DNA from 2 places in the Pseudomonas sp. RA_35y_Pfl2_P32 genome. Region 2 is predicted to be linked to the other one. Evidence: riboswitches for the same ligand, from Rfam matches in the RefSeq annotation. Region 2 holds a riboswitch; the other holds the start of a gene.
What was found. Region 2 has a riboswitch for cobalamin ahead of AACY45_RS05290 (TonB-dependent receptor plug domain-containing protein). Riboswitches for the same ligand answer to the same signal wherever they lie in the genome.
Positions count from the first base shown of each region.

Region 1: another riboswitch for cobalamin. It lies ahead of AACY45_RS19845 (ABC transporter substrate-binding protein); the one in region 2 lies ahead of AACY45_RS05290 (TonB-dependent receptor plug domain-containing protein).

Region 1 covers NZ_CAXAQF010000019.1:121,714-129,144, forward strand. The annotation lists gene AACY45_RS19825 (Yip1 family protein) at 1-92, opposite strand, end outside; partial or broken gene AACY45_RS19830 (cation:proton antiporter domain-containing protein) at 155-619, opposite strand; gene AACY45_RS19835 (ABC transporter ATP-binding protein) at 720-1,511, opposite strand; gene AACY45_RS19840 (FecCD family ABC transporter permease) at 1,508-2,524, opposite strand; gene AACY45_RS19845 (ABC transporter substrate-binding protein) at 2,521-3,534, opposite strand; cobalamin riboswitch at 3,680-3,870, opposite strand; gene AACY45_RS19850 (LacI family DNA-binding transcriptional regulator) at 3,924-4,916, opposite strand; gene AACY45_RS19855 (glycoside hydrolase family 32 protein) at 4,992-6,494, opposite strand; gene AACY45_RS19860 (ABC transporter ATP-binding protein) at 6,491-7,431, opposite strand, start outside.
Region 2 covers NZ_CAXAQF010000004.1:59,327-66,757, reverse strand. The annotation lists partial or broken gene AACY45_RS05300 (ABC transporter substrate-binding protein) at 1-407, opposite strand, end outside; gene AACY45_RS05295 ((2Fe-2S) ferredoxin domain-containing protein) at 400-771, opposite strand; gene AACY45_RS05290 (TonB-dependent receptor plug domain-containing protein) at 785-2,650, opposite strand; cobalamin riboswitch at 2,856-3,060, opposite strand; gene AACY45_RS05285 (glutathione S-transferase) at 3,180-3,791, opposite strand; gene AACY45_RS05280 (TraR/DksA family transcriptional regulator) at 4,155-4,559, shown strand; gene AACY45_RS05275 (hypothetical protein) at 4,800-5,021, shown strand; gene AACY45_RS05270 (hypothetical protein) at 5,022-5,252, opposite strand; gene AACY45_RS05265 (hypothetical protein) at 5,915-6,094, opposite strand; gene AACY45_RS05260 (hypothetical protein) at 6,089-6,538, shown strand; gene AACY45_RS05255 (hypothetical protein) at 6,538-6,741, shown strand; gene AACY45_RS05250 (ABC transporter substrate-binding protein) at 6,861-7,431, shown strand, end outside.

The sequences.
Region 1 (7,431 bases), on a different contig from region 2:
AGGTAGTGCCTGGGGTGTTGCTCTTCTTCGCTGCGGATTTCGGTCCAGGCAAAGTCCGGATGGGTAAAGAGTCTGACGATATGGGGTTTCATGACTGCCTCCAGTCGGCATCAGCCGAAAACGGCCTCTTATAGGTATGGATGCAAGGCAGCAGTCAGGGTTTCAAGTTTTTAGCCTTGTCGCGCTCGTAACCGACCAACAGCGGCTGGGTGCTCAAGCCGTGGAGCAAAATGCTCAAGGCCACCACCGACAGGGTGAAGTGGGTAGACACGACCGCCACCTGCGGATCGAGCCCGTGGTTGAGGGCGTAGAACAGGTAAAACAGGCTGCCGATCCCGCGAATACCGAACCAGCCCACCAGCAGGCGCTGACGCATGTCGAGCAAGTGACCCCAGGGCATCAGCAGCACGCCCAAGGGACGAATCACGACAAATAGCGCCAGGGCCACGGGCAGGGCGCGCCAGTCCCAGTGCGTGAGCAGTACGACGCCCAGCAGCGTCACCAGAAACACCTCCATGGCGCGCTCAACGATGCTGCCGAACGACAACATATCGCCCATCATGATGCCGGCTGCGACCTGACCGTCCGCCAACGCTTGCCGATCACCGTGGATCGCGTGTTAGACACGCAGGCCGTTCTTTTCATCATCCCCAGCATTTCGCTGCTGCCGCCCGTCAGGCTGCCCGCGGCGACATGGGCCACAGCACCCCATGAGCGAGTCAGGAGGCGCGCAACCGCAGGATCTGCGTGCCGTCAAAGGGGTCGGTGAGGTAGTGCGCGTGGACCCCGAAGGTGTGCAGCAGGCGCTCAGGGGTCAAGACTTCAAGCGGTTTGCCCAGGGCGACCAGGCGCCCCCGTTCGAGCACCGCCAAACGATCACAGCCCAGGGCCTGGTTGAGGTCGTGCAGGGCAATCACCGTGGTCACGGGCAAGGCGTGAACGACGTTCAGAATCGCCAGTTGGTGCTGGATATCCAGGTGATTGGTCGGTTCGTCCAGCAACAGGATCTGCGGGCGTTGCGCCAGGGAGCGGGCAATATGCACGCGCTGGCGCTCGCCGCCGGAAAGGCTGCGCCAGGTACGGCTGCTCAGATGAGCCGCATCGACGTCACGCAGCGCTTGCTCGACGATCGCCGTGTCCGCCGCCGACCAGGGGCTCAAGGCCGACAGCCAGGGCGTCCGGCCCAAGGCCACCGCATCGTACACGCTGATTGCATCCAGGGTGTCCGCCTGCTGCTCGACCACCGCCAGGGTTTGCGCGATGGTGCGTCGCGACAGGGTCTTGAGGCCTTGGCCGTTGAGGTGGATGGCGCCCTGGCTTGGGGCACGCACGCCGGCCAGCAGCTTGAGCAGGGTCGACTTGCCGGAACCGTTGGGCCCCACCAGGCCCAGGGTCTCGCCGCGATGAATGGCCAGGTGGATGTCGTGCAGCAACTGCGCATCGCGAATGGCGAAGCCCAGACCGGAACAACTCAGCACACAGGGCTGAGTAACAGACACAGCCGCCGTCATCGGGCATTCCTCCGACTCACCAGGATCAATGCGAACACGGGTGCCCCGACCAGCGCCGTGACCACACCGACCGGAATCACCTGGCCCTTGATCAACGTGCGGGACAGCACATCGGCAGCAATCAGAAACACCGCTCCCCCCAATGCACTGGCCGGCAGCAGTCGGGCATGCCCCGTCCCGAGCAACAGCCTGGCGGCGTGGGGAATGACCAGGCCCACGAAGCCGATGGAGCCGACAATCGAGACCATCACCGCCGTCACCAACGCGGCGCAGCTGATCAACAACAACTGCACGGGACGCACCGCAATGCCCAGGGAGGCCGCTGAGTCGGCGCCAAAGGTGAAGGCATCCAGCGCGCGGCGGTGCCACAGGCACACCGCCAGACCGGCCAGCGCCACCGGGACGGCCAACCCCACGGAGGGCCAGCGCACGCCACTGAGATTGCCCAGCAACCAGAACATGATGCCGCGCGCCTGTTCGGAGCTGGCTGACTTGGTGATCAAAAACGCCGTGAGGGCATTGAACAGTTGTGAGCCGGCGATCCCGGCCAGGATGATCTGCCCGGTCGTGTCCGGTGCACCGCTGGCACGGCCGAGCAACACCACCACGGCAAAGGCCAGCACCGCGCCGGCAAACGCCCCGGCCGACATCGAGATCGCCCCGGCGCCCAAGCCCAGCAACGCCACCAGCACCGCGCCCGTCGACGCTCCCGCGGAAATCCCCAGCAGGTAGGGATCGGCCAATGGGTTGCGCAACAGCGATTGCAGGATCACCCCGCAGGTCGCCAGGCCCGCACCACACGCCGCGGCGACCAGTGCGCGGGGCAGGCGGTAACTCCAGACGATGCCCTGGTCGATGGGGTCCAGGGCATAACCGGCGGCCCACAGTTTGTTGGCCAGCACCTGAAACACCACTGTGGGTTCGATGGTGGTTTCGCCGATCGCCACGCCGGCAATCAGCGCGATCAGTAGGGTCGCCAGTGCCACGGAAGTGCGCAGTAACATCGCCGTCATTGCGCCAGATCGTAGCGGTTGAGGGCGTTAGCCAGGGTTTTCAGGCCGTCGAACATCCGCACGCTGGCCTGCATGGCCATGGCGTCGAGGATAATGATGCGGTTGTGTTTGACCGCGTCCATGTTGCGGGTCACCGGGTCGCTGCGCAGGAATTCCAGCTTCTTTTGATAGTCGTCAGCCGGAAAACGCCGGCGATCCATACGGGCGATGACCAGGAAGGTCGGGTTGGCCTTGGCGATGGTTTCCCAGCCGACGCTTGGCCACTCTTCGTCGGACTCCACCACGTTGCGCACGCCCAGGGTGCTGAGCATGAAGTCGGGAATGCCCTTGTGCCCGGCCACATAGGGGTCGATATCCAGACTGGCACTGGAAAACCAGACCAGCGCGCTGGTGTGTTTCAGGTCCTGGTGCTGCACCGTGGCCACGGACGTGGCCAGGCTGGCCTGGAGTTGCGCGTTGAGCTGCTGCGCGCGCTCCTGGACATCAAAGATCTCTGCCAGTTGGGTGATGCTCTTATAGATGCTGTCGATCTGGAACGGCGCCAGGCGCGTCCCGTCGGCCCCCACCAGGTTGTCCTTGGACTCGCAGTCCGAGGGCATCAGGTAGGTCGCCATCTTCAGCTCATCAAACTGCTCGCGGGTAGCCACCACCCCTTGCGGGCCAACCACCCACTCCAGTTCGACGGCGACCAGTTCCGGGCGCTTGCCGATCACTGACTCGAAACTCGGTTCGTTGTCGGCCAGGCGTTCGATCCCGGCGTTTTGCGCCTGGTACTGGGGCAACACATCGTTGAACCACAGGGAAGTGCCCACCAGTTTGTCACCCAGCCCCAGGGCGAAGAGCATTTCGGTGCCGGCCTGGCCAATCGTCACGGCCCGAGCCGGGGCGTGGGCGAAGGTCTGTGTGCTGCCACAGTTGTGCAGCGTCAGCGGGTACTGGGTGGGTGCAGCCTGGGCCAGTGAACACAGACCCAGGCCCGTGGCGAGGGCGACAACGCGGGGCAGCAGCATGATGCAATCTCCATTCGAACCGTACACGGAGCAAGGGTGTCGGGCCTGGAAACACATCAACGAGCGCTGCCGAGAAACCGGGCAGGGGTCGATCACCAAAGTGACGCACGCGCAAGGATGCCCCTCCCGGACACCCCGCCGGTTAGTGATTGTTGCGGCGCCGGCAGGTCTCCTGACTGATGCGTCACAGCGTGCTCCAGCCTTCCCGGGGATCCCAGTGGCAGTTCAGGAGCAGGCTCAGCACCTACAGTTGCGGGGGCAGTTCCGTTTGATGCGCGGCGCGCATCACGGATTCCCTATTATTTCCATGTGGAAACCGGCGGCGGCATGGTAGTCGATCATGGGGTTGGAGGCGAACCTATGTTCTCAAGCCAGCCCTTAACCCGTTCCTACAGTGATGCCCTGACCACCAATGGACAATCAACGGGCTGGGCGCCCGACGCCTCGAGGGTCTCGATCAGGTGCCGGGCAGCCTTGCGGCCGATCTCGTAGTACGGCAGTTGCACTGTGGTCAGCGGCGGGATGAACAACTGCGCGATACCGATCATGTTGTCGTAGCCGAGCACCGCGACATCGCCGGGAATTTTCAGGCCACGCCCCAACAACAGCTGATAGGCACAAAAGGCGATACGGTCGTTGCCACAGATCAGAATGTCGAACTGGGGGCGACCCTCAATAATGTGCCGATCGAGGATGGCTGCCGTTTCACCGTAGGCGTCATGATCGGAAAGGTCGTATTGCAGGAGCGCCTCAGGTGGCAGTCCGAATGCCTGGCAGGCACGCAGCATGCCTTTTTGTCGGAGGTCCCAGGCCAGACTCTGTTTTGGCAGATTGATACACAGCGGCCGCTTATAGCCGCGACTCAACGCGTGGTGGACGGCCCGGTACTGGCCCATTTCGTCGTCGGGCACATAGCTGACCAGTTGACTGTCATCAGCCAGGCAATTGGCGAGGACCAGGGGTTTGCTCTTCAATCGCTCGGGAATGCACACCTGGCGCAAGCCCATGGCACTGAAGATCAACCCGTCGGGACGGTGCGATAGCATCAGGTCGATGTTCTGGTCAGTGGGCGGATTGCTCAGCAGGTTGAGAATAAAGACGTTCCAGCCGGCTTGCTGCGCGGTCTGTTCGATGGAAAGCAGCAGTTCGACGGCGAACGGTGTGGTCGCGGTGTCCAGTGCGAACACACCGATGGTTCGGCTCTGGAGGTTGTCACCGCGAATTCTGCGCGCCGACAGGCTCGGTACGAATTGCAGTTCGTCAATGGCGCGGCGCACCCGCAGAAGGGTTTCGGGGCTCAATTTCTCCGGATTATTGAGCGCTCGAGAAACCGTCATCAGGGACACGCCGGCCAGCTGTGCAACGTCTTTCACTGAAGTCATGCGAGGCGAAACCGGTCAGGTTGACGCTGGATCATGACACATGGCCCGCGCTTCTCGCGACTCGAATGACGCTGCTCACAGCCATCCCGAGGCGAGCGACCACGCCCGGGGAATCGAAACACGCCCGCCATTACCGCTTGCCAGAAGCTTCACGCCCAGGCTACCGGGCTGCGGGTAGAGGCGACTGCTGAGGCTGAAGCGCCCGTTTTCGTCGAACACCTCAATGGACGAGCGATCAAGGAACACACGCAGTGCCAGTAACCCTTGCGCCGGATCTATCGACACGCTGCGCTCGCCGCTGACTTGCGCACCTGAGCGACTGCGGTCAAGTACCAGCCGCTGCAACGCCGCATCGTAGTAGAGCAAGGTTTGTTCCTGGTCATCCTCGCTGCAGCGCAAGGCGACTCCCAGATGGCCGTCGGTGCAGCCGAGTAAATCCAGGTGCACATGGATTTCGAGCATATCGCCGTTCACGCCCGCTACCCACTGGGTTCCCGCCGCCTCCCACCAGGGTGTGCTTGGCAACAGCGTCTGGCGCAGCGCGGTGAGCTCTCGTGCCGGATACACGCAAAGGCGATCGGCGCTCAGTTCAAGTTCGCGCGGCAATCCGAGCATGCCGCACCAGTGATGGGCCTGGCTCGGCATCGGGCTTTCCCACATGTCGAGCCAGGCCCACACAAGGCGCCGACCATCGGCGGCCACGAGCGTTTGCGCTGCATAGAAGTCGTGGCCGTTATCCAGCTCGATAAAAGGGCCGCCAGTGAAGTTCCATTCGTTGTCGAGTTGACCCACCCGGTAACCCGTCTGGTACTTGTTGAGCCGCTCGTAACCTTGGGGCGACATGCCTTGTGGGGAGTACAGCAGCACATCGCGTCCGTTGAGTCGGAACAGATCCGGGCACTCCCACATATAGCCATCGCCCTCCCTGCCGCCAGACACATAGTTGAGGAACTCCCACGTGTGCAAATCCGTGGAGCGGTACAGCGGGAGCAGCGGCATATCGCCCAGGCGTGCGCCGACAATGAGGTACCAGTAGCCATCCTCTTTCCAGACCTTGGGGTCACGAAAGTGCATGATCGCGTCTTGCGGTGCGGTCTCGATGACGACGCCTTGCTTGGTGAACGTGATGCCGTCGACGCTGGTGGCCAGGCACTGGACTTGACGGATAAAGCGTTCGTCACCCACTTCCCCCAGCCAGGTGTGTCCGGTGTAGATCAGCGCCAGGGTATCCCCGTACACCAAAGCGCTACCGGAAAAACACCCATCGCGATCGAAGTCATCGCCGGGTGCCAGCGCAATCGGCAGGTGCTGCCAATGAACCAGATCGGCACTCTTGGCATGGCCCCAGTACATCGGGCCCCATTTCGCTTCGAAAGGGTAATGTTGATAGAACACGTGATATTCGCCACGAAAGTACACGACCCCGTTAGGGTCGTTCATCCAGCCTGCCGGCGGGGCGATATGATAACCAGGTCGATAGTCGTGGATGACACGAGACAGGCCGTTGCTCAGTGCACGCTGCGCAAGGTCAAGCTGATCAGGCATTGGATCGCTCATGTTGTTTGAAGAAAAGGTCATAGGGCGCGAGCTCGGACTGGGTGCACAGAGATGTCATTGGGCTGGTTTTCACGGGCTTGCGGTTGGCGCTCCAAGGCCGTGCCGTCATCGTCGAACAGGTGCAGGTTGTCGATCTCCAGTTGCAGTTCGACCCGATCGCCCGCGCGCCATCCGGCGCTGACCTCACAACGACAGATCAGTGGCTCGTCCTGACCTGTTTCCAGGTGCACATAGGTTTCGCTGCCCAGGTACTCGACCGCGGTCACGACGATGCCAACGGCGCCTTGCGCCGCTTTGAGCGAGATGTGCTCCGGGCGAATGCCCAGGCTCAGCGCCGCGCCTGCTGCCAGGTTCGCGCTGTCGAAGGGCAGGGAGGTCATCCCCAGAACAGGGGTGTCGACCAGGCTGATGGTGCCCGGGGTATGCAGGCGCGCCGCCAGGAAGTTCATTCTGGGTGAGCCAAGGAAACCGGCGACAAAGCGGCTCGCTGGGCGCTCATAGAGTTCGCGCGGTGAGCCGATTTGTTCTACGCGGCCGCCATTGAGCACAACAATTTTGTCGGCCAGGGTCATCGCCTCCACTTGATCGTGGGTGACGTAGATCATGGTCGAGCCGAGTCGATCATGCAGGCGGGCGATTTCGTTGCGCATCTGCACCCGCAAGGAGGCATCCAGGTTGGAGAGCGGCTCATCGAACAACAGAATGTCCGGTTCACGGGCCATGGCTCTGCCCATTGCGACGCGCTGACGCTGCCCGCCAGACAGTTCTTTTGGCTTGCGTTGCAGCAGTTTGTCCAATTGAAGGATCTGCGCTGTTTTCAGCACGCGCTCGCGCAGGCTGCTCTTTTCAGTCTTGGCCAGCTTGAGGCCAAAGCTGATGTTGTCGTAGACGCTCATGTGCGGGTACAGCGCATACGACTGAAACACCATGCCGACGCCTCGCTCGCGAGGCTCCAGGT
Region 2 (7,431 bases):
GAGCGCTGGTCGCAGGCGGACTCCAACAGGTAACTGGCAATGCCCTGGCGGGCCAGCATCGGCCGTGAGCCCAGGTGTTGCGCAAAAGCCGAGGCAAAACCACCCACCACCAGGTCGGCGCGCTGGGTGTACAGCACTTCGGCCGAGGGATAACGCTTGGAGATGAGCGGTATGCCGCGGTAGGCACCTTGTTTGATTGCCCCCTCGTCGTCATCGATATAGGCCACGCCGATCAGCGCCGGACCGACACCCAGGGCCAGCAAGGTGTCGGCGCTGTGCTGGTTGAGCGCGATGATGCGTTGCGGTGCCTGCTAGATCACCCGGGTTGTTGCGCAGTTGTCGTAGGCCTGCGCCAGTGCAGGTAGCGGGGCACAGAGCGACGCACTGAGCAGCAATCGCCTAAGCATCGGGCGGACCTCCCGCACGCGCGCCGATCAGCAAGTGCGCGACCACCGCACCCGCCACCAGGTGCCCGTCCACCAGTTGCTTGACCTCCTGCTCATCGCGCACCCGGTACCAGCAAGCATCCGGATAAACAGTCAGGACCGGCCCCAGGTTGCAGGGGAACTGGCAGGCGGTGCGGGTCAGCAGGACGCCCCCGGGTGTTTCGATCCGGTCGTGCTTGAGCAACTCCCGGCGCAGGGTTTTCCATAAGGCCAGGGAACCCCGGGCCACACACCGCGGGCCGGTGCACAGGAACACCTGGCGGGCGTGCGGCGGGACAGTCGACCAGGCCGGGTCGCTCGGTACGCCGTTGACGTCATATTCCATGGCAGGCACTCCCTCAGAAACGGTAGGTGTAACGCACCTCGGTGGTGAACGGCCGGCCGAGGTTCTCCACGGACGGGCTGCCGGTGGTCATGCTGGTGGCGTAGTCGCGGTCGAACAGGTTTTCCACCAGCAGGCTCAGGCGGTGGCGGCGGGCGTTGTCCAGGTAGCGATGGGCGTCGGCATCGACCACCGAGTAGTGGCCGTAGTCCACGTCCTTGGCACTGACCACCGAGCGGATGTAGCGCAGCGCGCCCCCGGCACCCCACCGGCGGTTGTCCGACTCATAGCCCAGGCGCGAGCGGGCGAAGAAGCTGGGGATGTTGCTGATGGTCACGCCGTTGCGGCCCTCCACCAGGTTGCGGGTCACGTCGCCTTGCAGGCGCCAGCGTTCATTGAGTTGCCATTGACCGTCGACTTCGATACCGCGCACCAGGATCTCGCCGTTACCGTTGACCCACTGGTCGCCGTCGAGGGCGATCAGGTCGTCGATTTCCCGGCGAAAGCCGGTGATGCTGGCGCTGAATTCGCGGTCCAGCAGAGTGCCCCGGTAATCCAGGCCCAGTTCGGCGTTGCGGCTTTTCTCGGCCTTGAGGTTGGGGTTGCCCATCTCCTCGCCGGGTTCGTTGACGTACAACTGTTCGGCATTGGGCAGCTTGTAGGCGCTGCCGAACTGGCCCCGCAACGCCCAGTGCTCTGTCAGGTCGTAGCGCGAGGTCAGCATGCCGACCGTGGCGCTTTCACCGCCGCTCAGGTGCTCCTGGCGTACGCCGATGCTGGGGTGCCAGTCGGGCAGCGCGGCGATCACCGGGCGCAGTTGGGTATAGAGCGCGTGGGCTTCGGCCTGCTGGTTGTCGATGACCATGACATCGTCCTGGCCCTTGAACCATTGGTTGTCGCTGCCGAACACCAGCACGTGGCCACCGGACAGCTCGGCCTTGCCCTCGGCTTGCAGGCCCCAGTCGGTGAAGCCCCAATAGTCGTTGTGATTGAGCACCCGGGTGCCGCCGCCATCGAGGTTGTAGACCCGGGTGTAGCGGGTGTCCCAGTCGTTGACGTGGCTTTTGACGAAGTAGCTCAGGGCTTGATTGACCTGCTGTTCGAAGGTGGCCGTGGCGATCTGTTGCACGCGGTCGTTGGTGGTGTGGCGGTTGTCGGTGGGGCGGGCGAAGTCCAGGTTGGCGTCGCTGTACTGGTAGAACAGTTCCAGGCGCGAATCGTCGCCGAAGGCCTGGGTGGCCTTGGCGCCGAAGGTGCTGACTTCGTAGCCGCGCTTGCGGTCGGTGGCGGTGCTGCGCATGTCACTGCTGCGAAATGGCTGGTAGCCGTCGGAGACGTTGTGGCTGACGTAGGCCAGCAAGCCAAGGTCGCCAAAGCCGTTGCTGACAATCTGCTCGGCCCGCGCATCGCCACTGCGGCCCATGAAACTGTCCAGGCCCATGTTGACTTCACCGGAGGTCTCGCGGGTCTGGGCGCTGCGGGTGACGATGTTGATCACCCCGGCCACGGCCTGGGTGCCGAACAGCAGGCTTTGTCCGCCCTTGAGCACTTCGATGCGTTCGATGGCATTGGCTGGCAGGGTGTCGAGGTAGAGCCCGCCGTACAGGCGGTTGTTCAGGCGCACGCCATCGAGCAGGATCAGCGTGTCGTCGTTGCGCCCACCCAGCAGCGAATAGTTGGCGTAGTCGAAGGGGCCGTTTTTCGGCGCGACGTAGAGGCCGGGCACCGACATCTGCAGCACACGGGTGATGTCGGCATCGGGGCCGGCGCGTTCGATCTGGGCGCGGTCGATGATCTCGACCTTGCTGCCAAAGCGCGCCATTTCGGCGACGGTGGTGGATTCCACCGAGGGTGCGCTGACGAGTTGCTGGTCGAGGGTCATGGCCGGGGTATCGGCCACTGCGGGTGGGCTGATCAGGCAGAGCAGGGCGCCACAGGCATACAGTCGCACAGGACGCCGGTCCTGGCTGGAAGGAGTTGGAATCTGAGTCATTGTTGGTCTTCTCGAAAAAAATCTTCGCAGAAGCACGCAGGAGAAAGTACCGGACACGCGCCAATACTGGCCCATGCCCGCCCACCGCAGGTTTGCCAAACAGAAATTCCAGGCCGGTCTCCGGGCTTGCGAGGCTAGAGGCGTTCACCTTCCCAGGCCCGTGGGCCCAGTGGTCTGTCGAACGCGTCACTCGCTTACCGTTGCGGGGGCAGCACCGGACTAACCCTGAAAAGGGCGCACCGGTTTCCCGTTTCACCTCATGCACGGCGGCATGAGGCACCTGAAACTGGGCGGTATCTGAACACTCGGATGACCGTTCGTCAAATAGCCAGGTCAGCGGCAGGCGCCAGGCGTGCGCGCGATGGCGATCTCAAGGACGCCATCGCGGGCACGTCATGCGCCCAGATCAGGCAGGGCCTCAGGTCATGGGGGTCTCGACAAACGCTGGCTGTTGTTCGGCATAAGCGGCAAAGGCGCTGATCCGTGGAAACTGCGCGGCATCGACCTGGTCAGGCACCACCAGCAGGGTGAAGCTCCAGGCCACGGCGAGGGTGATGCCGTCCTGTTGCAAGGTGCCATCCATGGGCAGCGGTTGCCTGGCCAGTTCCTGCTCCAGTGCCGAGTACGCTGCGTGCAATTGCCCGCTGACCCGCTCCAGCCAGGGCGCATGTTGCTTCTCGGCGGGGCGCAGGTTGCGTTCGTAATAGATCTGCACCGACTTCTCGCACGCGGCCAATGCCAGGCCGATCAGCCGCAGGGAGCGCAGGCGCTGGTCCAGGGACACCGGCATCAGGCTGTTACCCGGGGGGCTCAGGGCTTGCAGGTAGTCGATGATCAGGGTCGAATCCATCAGCACTTCGCCGTCGTCCAGCACCAGCGTGGGCGCCTTGACCACCGGGTTGATGGCCTGGAACGCCTCGAAACCGCGGAATACCGAAATCGAGGCGTGCTCGAACGGGATGTCCAGGGTCTTGAGGCTGATGGCGACACGTCTTACATAAGGTGAATCGAGCATTCCGATCAGCTTCATGTACAGCTCCTTGGAAAGGGGGGGGCAGCGGCCTGAATCTAGCGCTAAACGGCGGGCCTTGAACACTTCTGTCGAGTGTCCATGGCCGTTTGTCTTCTATATACAGCCGTTGGATTGAATTTCTTGCTATAAACGCACTCCGATGAACGCCCAAAGCTTGCCGCAGAGCAATTTAAGGGCTTTGTCAGACAAATTCCCTGTCTTTTCAGTTGCTGAGGCCGCCCCTCGGCCTTAGACTGCCGCCCCCTCGTAAATTGAGTGCCGGGTGGCGCGTGGAATGTATGGCGCCTTTGCGAAACCTGGCAGGTTGACCGGAACGCATCCTGATTCGCCTTAATGCACGTATTTTTTATAGAGAAATCAATGACAAAGGATAAGTTGCTGGCCATGCCGGCGGATGACTACATGAATGCCGAGCAACAGGCTTATTTCACTGAGCTGCTGCAAAACATGAAGGTGGAAACCCACGAGCGTATCGAGCAGAACCGCATCGCCATTGAAAGCCTGGACACCCCGGCTGATCCGGCTGACGCGGCCTCGGTCGAAGAAGAGCGCACCTGGCTGGTGAACGCCATTGATCGTGACCAGCGCATGCTGCCGCAACTGGAACGTGCCCTGGAGCGCATTGGCGACGACACGTTTGGCTGGTGCGACGACAGCGGCGAGCCTATCGGCCTCAAGCGCTTGCTGATCAGCCCGACCACCAAGTACTGCATCGAAGCTCAAGAACGCCACGAGCAGATCGACAAGCACCAGCGTCAAGCCTGATTCGCGCGGGTCACCCTTAGCGGGTCGACGCAGAAAAATCGCAGCCTGCAACAGCGTCCGAGCGGACGTCGGTGCAGGTTGCGATTTTTGCGTTATGCGCCCGGGAAAACCTTCCGCTACCGGCGGGATTGTTACCGGTTATGCAACTAAATAGTGCAGGCTCATCGCTATTTCTCTCCCGGGCTATTCATTACCATAGGCTTATTGTTAGGAAGCTAATGAATATCCCGAGGTGGGTGCATGCAATGTAAAGTCGATGTCGCCGTGATGATTGGCACTGGGGTGCCTGCCGGACTGCGGGCGTTGGGGCAAGCGGTGTGCTGGGTGGTCCTGCTCAATGGCGAACAGTTCGGGACGGCCTTCGGCAGTCGCGCCGAGGCCCAGGCGTGCAAGGATGCCTGGCTGGCGCAATTGAGTGTCCGGCCACCCGAGGTGGCTCGGGCCGCTGCGGCGAAAGCCTGATCAGCCCTTCAGGGCGCCTTGATCCACGGCGAGCTTGAGGGCCTTGGCCGACTCCCTGGCCGCGACAGCTGCCACTTCGCAGGTCTTGAACCAACGGTCTTTTTCGACCTGGTGATAGGTGACGGTGGTCAGCGGTGGTTTGGCACGCATCACAATCACTGCCTGGAATTCGCCGTCGATTTCTCTGGCTTCGCCCCGGATGAAAAACTCGCCGATATCAAATTCGGTCACGTGCGCCTTCCCTTGGAAATTATTCTATTGATTGCAACGCAGTCCGCCGAAGAGGCTGGGTCTCGATGGTCGGGCAGTATGGCAGTTGTTGCAGGGAGGCGGCGCAGTTATGTCATGGGTGTGACGAAACGCCTGCGCCGGTTTTCAGGGCGATGACTTAGTGGCTGACTTCGAGAGTACGGGCGAGGGCACAGGCTGCGTTGTGGCTCATACGGAAACCTCTTACACGACCTGTCGCGGTTTCTGTGATATGAAAGAAGCCATTCCCCGCGAGTACTACTTGATAACGCAGTTGAGGTGGCGCGGGTAGATGGCCGATCATTGCCTGGTAAGTCCCGCCGTGTGCGGTTTGTGGTGAATAGTTGAGGCTGTTGGGGGTTGGGCTGGGAAGGTGTTGTGGGTACATAGGAATTCCTTTTCTATGGTTTGCCGACGGTCGCACGTCACTTTCAGTAGTCTAGAAGCGCTTGGCTGCTCTAGAATCCCCTCCACTGACTGGAGGTAGGTGCTCATCTAAAGCAATTTTCTTCAGGCTATATGTCAGAAAAAATGCTTTTTTTTAAGCGTTTTTTCCCTGAAGTTGATAGTCCAGTAATCTCTGATTGTTAGAGGGAACATTTCCCTCAACATCTGACGACTGCCAGAGACGACGGCACGAGTGGTTATCCAGTAGCCTGCTCTTGCCTTGCGATGAAGCGGTGTTCTACCGGCTTCACGATGACAGCCTGGGTCATTGTTGCGACATCTTCGGTACGGCCGTTTTTTTGCTGCCTGTTTTCTGCCGGCAGTGTCATTTCTGATGTGGAGATATTTCGTTGGCAGTAAGTAATCTCGATATGCACGCTTTGTTTGTGCTGGGTGATTTGCGCGCAAAGCTGGTTAAACAGTTTCAATCCCGTTTTGTCTACATCACCGAGCAAAACCCGGAAGGTATCTACGTCGCCGAGATCGATACCGAATCGGCCCTGGTGGTGGATGACAAACAACGCCTTGAACTCAAGGTCGGCGATCATTTTCGCGCCGCGGTATTACCCAGCCGCGAAGGCGGCAAGTTGGAAATCAAGTTTCGCGAAATCAAACTGACGGTCTATGGCCTGGGTGATTACGCGTTCGTCACCACGGCCGACGGCCACGCCATCGTGTTCAAGGAAGGTCACAGTGTGGTCACCGTGTTTGCTGCGCACCAGCAACTGCAGGAAGGCCTGACCAAGACCCTGAAGGCCGTGACCGCCAAGGCGGCGAAATTCCGCAAGGGTGAGTTGGTGTCGTTCAAGGCCAGTGAGTAATGAGCCTGTCCCGGGCTGATTTTCATCAGCAGCACCTGGCAAGCGCCCGCGATCACGCATTGCAGTTGTTCGCCCAGAAGGCGGTCATGCAAGGCGCCTGGCTGAACTGGGTGGCATCACAGCTTTACCTGTTGCGCCCGGCAGAGTACGCCAGCATGGTGCGCCGAGAGTTGCAGCAGCTGCAGGAACCGCCCACCCGATAAACCTCGTCCCGCGATCACTGGAACCTCTACTACAGTCAATTGACTGAGTAAGCAGAGGCTGGCGTTTTTCCTGCGCCAGGCCGTCCTGTCATCGCTGTGAACAGAACGAGGTGCGAGGCATGAAAGGATTTCGACTGCTGCTGGCCAGCACGTTGACCGCCATTGGCCTGCTGACGTCGCCGACGGCCGCCACGGCCGCCCAGGCGCCGATCCACTTTGCCGACCTGAACTGGGAAAGCGGCAGCCTGATCACCGACATTTTGCGGATCATTGTCGAAAAGGGGTACGGCCTGCCCACTGACACCTTGCCGGGTACCACCATCACCCTGGAAACCGCCCTGGCCAACAATGACATCCAGGTCATCGGCGAGGAGTGGGCCGGTCGCAGTCCGGTCTGGGTCAAGGCGGAAGCTGAAGGCAAGGTGGTGAGCCTGGGGGATACCGTCAAGGGGGCTACCGAAGGCTGGTGGGTGCCCGAGTACGTGATCAAGGGCGACCCGGCCAAAGGCATCAAGCCCCTCGCGCCAGACCTGCGCAGCGTCAGCGACCTGCCGCGCTACAAGGATGTCTTCAGCGACCCGGAAACCCCCGGCAAGGGGCGCTTCCTCAACAGTCCGATTGGCTGGACCTCGGAAGTGGTCAATCAGCAGAAGCTCAAGGCCTATGGCCTGAGTGACAGCTACGTGAATT